One region of the Streptomyces sp. NPDC007863 genome, then DNA from elsewhere that is predicted to be linked to it. Evidence: riboswitches for the same ligand, from Rfam matches in the RefSeq annotation. Region 1 holds a riboswitch; the other holds the start of a gene.
The links. Region 1 has a riboswitch for glycine ahead of gcvP (aminomethyl-transferring glycine dehydrogenase). Riboswitches for the same ligand answer to the same signal wherever they lie in the genome.
Positions count from the first base shown of each region.

Region 2: linked by a shared signal. The riboswitch ahead of gcvT (glycine cleavage system aminomethyltransferase GcvT) and the one ahead of gcvP (aminomethyl-transferring glycine dehydrogenase) in region 1 are both predicted to bind glycine.

Region 1 is NZ_JBEYEI010000013.1:230,374-232,758, forward strand. Features, by position in the region: gene gcvP (aminomethyl-transferring glycine dehydrogenase) at 1-1,277, opposite strand, end outside; glycine riboswitch at 1,457-1,555, opposite strand; gene ABZ621_RS21960 (PRC-barrel domain-containing protein) at 1,669-2,040, shown strand; gene ABZ621_RS21965 (DNA polymerase IV) at 2,338-2,385, opposite strand, start outside.
Region 2 is NZ_JBEYEI010000004.1:216,801-219,185, forward strand. Features, by position in the region: gene ABZ621_RS08275 (enhanced serine sensitivity protein SseB) at 1-178, opposite strand, end outside; gene ABZ621_RS08280 (AAA family ATPase) at 279-941, opposite strand; glycine riboswitch at 1,115-1,217, shown strand; gene gcvT (glycine cleavage system aminomethyltransferase GcvT) at 1,370-2,385, shown strand, end outside.

The sequences.
Region 1 (2,385 bases):
CGGTCGGCGTCGACGCGGTACAGGTTGACGCCGGCCTCGCGGGCGGCGGCGACGACGGCGTCGGCGCGGCCCGGCACGCGGGCGGTGACGGTGTCGAAGAAGGCGCCGCTGGTGAGCTCGACGCCCCCGGCGGTCAGGCCGGCCGCGAGGATCGCCGCGTACCGGTGGGTGCGCTGCGCGATCTGCTTCAGGCCGTCCGGGCCGTGGTAGACGGCGTACATGCCGGCCATGACGGCGAGGAGCACCTGCGCGGTGCAGATGTTGCTGGTGGCCTTCTCGCGGCGGATGTGCTGCTCGCGGGTCTGCAGGGCGAGGCGGTACGCCTTGTTGCCGTCGGCGTCGACGGAGACGCCGACGAGGCGGCCGGGCAGCGAGCGGGCGTGCTTGTCCTGGACGGCCATGTAGCCGGCGTGCGGGCCGCCGAAGCCCATGGGGACGCCGAAGCGCTGGGTGGTGCCGACGGCGATGTCCGCGCCGAGCGAGCCGGGCGAGTCGAGCAGGGTGAGCGCGAGCAGGTCGGCGGCGACGGTGACGATCGCGCCGAGCTCGTGGGCGGCGTCGATCAGCGGCTTGATGTCGCGGACCGCGCCGGAGGCACCCGGGTACTGGAGGAGCACGCCGAAGACACCGCGCTCGGCGACCTCGGCCGGGATGCCCTCGCTCAGGTCGGCGACGACGACCTCGACGCCGGTCGGCTCGGCGCGGGTCTCGATCACGGCGATGGTCTGCGGCAGGGCGTCGGCGTCGATCAGGAAGACGCCGTTCTTGACCTTGCCGACGCGGCGCGCGAGCGCCATGGCCTCGGCGGCGGCGGTGCCCTCGTCGAGGAGGGAGGCGCCGGAGGTCGGCAGACCGGTGAGGTCGGCGACCATCGTCTGGAAGTTGAGCAGCGCCTCCAGGCGGCCCTGCGAGATCTCCGGCTGGTAGGGCGTGTACGCCGTGTACCAGGCCGGGTTCTCCATGACGTTGCGGAGGATCACCGGCGGGGTGAAGGTGCCGTAGTAGCCGAGGCCGATCATCGGGGCCAGGACCTCGTTGCGGCCGGCGAGGGCACGCAGCTCGGCGAGGACCTCCGCCTCGGTGCGGGCGCCGGGCAGGGCGAGCGCCTCGGCGTTCTTGATGACGTCCGGCACCGCGGCGGCCGTCAGCTCGTCGAGCGAGCCGAAGCCGACCTGGGCGAGCATCTTGGCCCGCGCCTCGGCGTCGGGTCCGATGTGCCGCTGCTCGAAGGGGATGCCCTGCTCGAGCTCGGAGAGCGGGGTGCGGTTGGCGGTCATGATGCGGGGGCCTCCTGGTCGTCACGACCTGCGAGGGGCACCACGGCGCGGGTGCCCGGACGGCCTCCCCCTCTGTCATCTCAACCTGAGAGCTTCACCGGCACGCCCGGGGGCACGCCGGCTTTCACCGTCGGTGAGAGCGGATGCCGTCGGACTCCCGCCCTGCTTTCCAGAGTGACCTCGCCCGCGCGGTACCGGGTGCCTGAGAGATTCCGGGGAGGATTTGCTCCTTCGGCGCCAACGGAAACCTCTCCGATGGACTCTCCCGCACGGTGTCGACAGCCACAGCCAGCCTACCAGCGCGGTTGTCGCTCCCTTCGCTCAAGTGGCCGACATCCCAGATGTGCACTTTCGTAGGGGTGTAGAGCAGTTGCGACCAGTTGGAGGGACCGTGCAGACCGACATCGATCCGCGCAGCCTGATCGGCCGCAAGGCGTTCGACCGGAACGGACACAAGATCGGAACCGTGGACGAGGTGTACCTGGACGACGCGACCGGCATCCCCGAGTGGGCCGCCGTCCGCACCGGCCTGTTCAGCAGGGACGCGTTCGTCCCCTTGGAGCCGAGCGAGCTGACCGACGACGGCCTCCACATCCCCTTCGAGCGCGCCCTGATCAAGGACGCCCCGGACTTCGGCGTCGGCCGCCACCTCTCCCCCGAACAGGAGCTCCAGCTCTACCGCCACTACGAACTGACCCTCCCGCCCCCACCAGAGAAGATCCCGGACTTCGGCCACATCGCGGGCCAGGACGACACGACGTAAACCGGCCGCCCCGAGCACGCCCGGACCCGACGGCCCCGGCATCCGCCCCCCGACGGCACCCCGCGCCGCGCGCGCGTCCGGAAGGGAACAGCCGTCACGGGCACTCCCCGAGCCCTCCTACGCCCCGCCCGCCCCTACACCCGCAGCCCGCCACGCCGGCTGCACGCGCGCGCGTCCCCGGGGGCGGCCCGCACGGGCACGCCCCGAAACCCTCGCGCCGCCGGGTGCACGCGCACGCCTGGCGGGCGGGCGGCCCCGGCGGAACGACGGGATCACCCCCGGCGCCCCCTGGCGGCGTCACTCACCCGTGCGGACGACCGGAGCGGCAGGCTCCGCCCCCGTCAC
Region 2 (2,385 bases), on a different contig from region 1:
CGCCGATCTCCATCGTGGCGAGGTCCAGGTCGGGGCTGTCCGGACCGCCGCCGTTGGGCAGCGGGACCCACACCTGACTGCGGCCGAGCACCTCGATGAGCCGGCCTCCGGCCGCGGGCTCCCCGAGCGCGGCGACGAGCGCCTCCTCCAGCTCGTTGCCCGGCCACGTCACGTCCACGGTGGTTCCGTCCCCTTCTCGTACGGCCCTGGTCCCGGCCGTCCCGCAGCACCCTAACGCCGCCCCGCCCCGGCTGTGACCAGAACCCGGCGCGCGGGCCTCACACCGGGGCGCGGAAGCCGATCCGGCGCAGCGCGGCCGCCGCGTCCCGGTCGAGGAGGGTGGCGGAGGCGCAGCCGCGCGGCGGGCGGCCCGCCTCGACGGCGGCGACGAGCCGGCCCACCGCCCTGCGGTGCCGGGCGAAGGCGTACGCGGACACCCCCCGGCCCCGCTCCCGCTGGCCGTCCCTGGCGGTGGCCGGGTCGACGTCGAGGAGGACCAGGTGGAGGGCGCGGCCGCGGCGGGCGGCCGAGCGGGCGAGCCAGCCGCGGACCCAGGACTGGGTGCCGCAGTCGTGGACGACGACCCCGGCGCCGGAGCGCAGGGCCCGGTGGAGCCCGGCGTAGTGCGCGATCCGGACCAGCGGACGGTAGAGCGCGTACGGCAGGAAGGCGGGCATCCGGGCCTCCCAGCGCTCGCGGGCGTCCTGGGAGTCGATGCGGAGGCCCGCGGCGGCCCGCCGCAGCAGGGTGGACTTGCCGCTGCCGGGCAGCCCGGAGACGACCACGACGTCACCGGCGGCGAAGGCGAGGACGCGCGGGCCGCGGCCGCCCCGGTCGCGCAGGTCCCGCACCACGCGCCCGCGCCGCCGGGTCCTGGCGCGGGCCCGCTGGGCCGGTATGGCGGCGTCGCTCGCGAAGACGCCGGTGTGCTGGATCCTCATCGCTGCTCCCCCTGTCGGGCCCCCGGGGGACGTGTCGGGAGACCTACGGAGACCCTTGCCCACGAAGTGTAAAGAAACGGTAATCCGAGACAAGCGATTTGCGGCGCCGACACCGTATGCGAGGATGTGCGCGCCAGGCGCGCGCAGCGCCCTACAACCGCATACCGGCCGCTCGAATCCGCGCGGGAGAGTTCCGGACCGGCCCCTGGGCCGCCCGGGCGCCGAAGGAGCAAGACCCTCCCTTGAATCTCTCAGGCCCCGTACCGCGTGGATGAGGCAGATCTGAAAAGCGGGACACGCGTCGTGTCCCCACCCAAGGTGCAAGCCGGGGATGCCCCCGGTGAACCTCTCAGGTTCCATGACAGATGGGGAGGAACGTCCTTGCCTGTCATGTTTTCCGCCTTCGGGAACCGGGAGCCACGTCCACCATGAGCACCACCCCCCGTCTGACCGCCCTCGATGCCCTGCATCGTTCGCTGGGCGCGACCATGACCGACTTCGCCGGCTGGGACATGCCGCTGCGGTACGCCAGCGAGCGCGACGAGCACAACGCCGTCCGCACCAGGGCCGGCCTCTTCGACCTCTCCCACATGGGCGAGATCACCGTCACCGGCCCGCAGGCCGTCGACCTGCTCGACTACGCCCTGGTGGGGAACATGTCCACCATCGGCCCCGGCCGCGCGCGCTACACGATGATCTGCCAGGAGGACGGCGGCATCCTCGACGACCTGATCGTCTACCGCCTCGGCGAGACCGAATACATGGTCGTCGCCAACGCCTCCAACGCCCAGATCGTCCTGGACGCCCTGGTCGCCCGCTCCGGCGGCTTCGACGCCGAGGTCCGCGACGACCGCGACGCCTACGCGCTGCTCGCCGTGCAGGGCCCCGAGTCCCCCGGCATCCTGGGGCAGCTCACCGACGCCGACCTGGACGGCCTGAAGTACTACGCCGGCCTCCCCGGCACCGTCGCCGGCGTCCCGGCGCTGATCGCCCGCACCGGCTACACCGGCGAGGACGGCTTCGAGCTCTTCCTGAAGCCGGAGCACGCCGAGGGCGTGTGGAAGGCGCTGACCGAGGCGGGCGCGGGCGTCGGCCTCATCCCGTGCGGCCTGTCCTGCCGCGACACGCTGCGCCTGGAGGCGGGCATGCCGCTGTACGGGCACGAGCTGACCACCTCGCTCACCCCCTTCGACGCCGGTCTGGGCCGGGTCGTGAAGTTCGAGAAGCCGGGCGACTTCGTCGGCCGCAAGGCGCTGGAGGCCGCCGCCGAGCGCGCCGAGACCGCCCCGCCGCGCAAGCTCGTCGGCCTGGTCGCCGAGGGCCGCCGCGTCCCGCGCGCCGGCATGCGGGTGGTCCTCGGCGGCGAGGTCGTCGGCGAGATCACCTCGGGCGCCCCCTCCCCCACGCTCGGCGAGCCGATCGCGATGGCGTACGTCGACGCGGC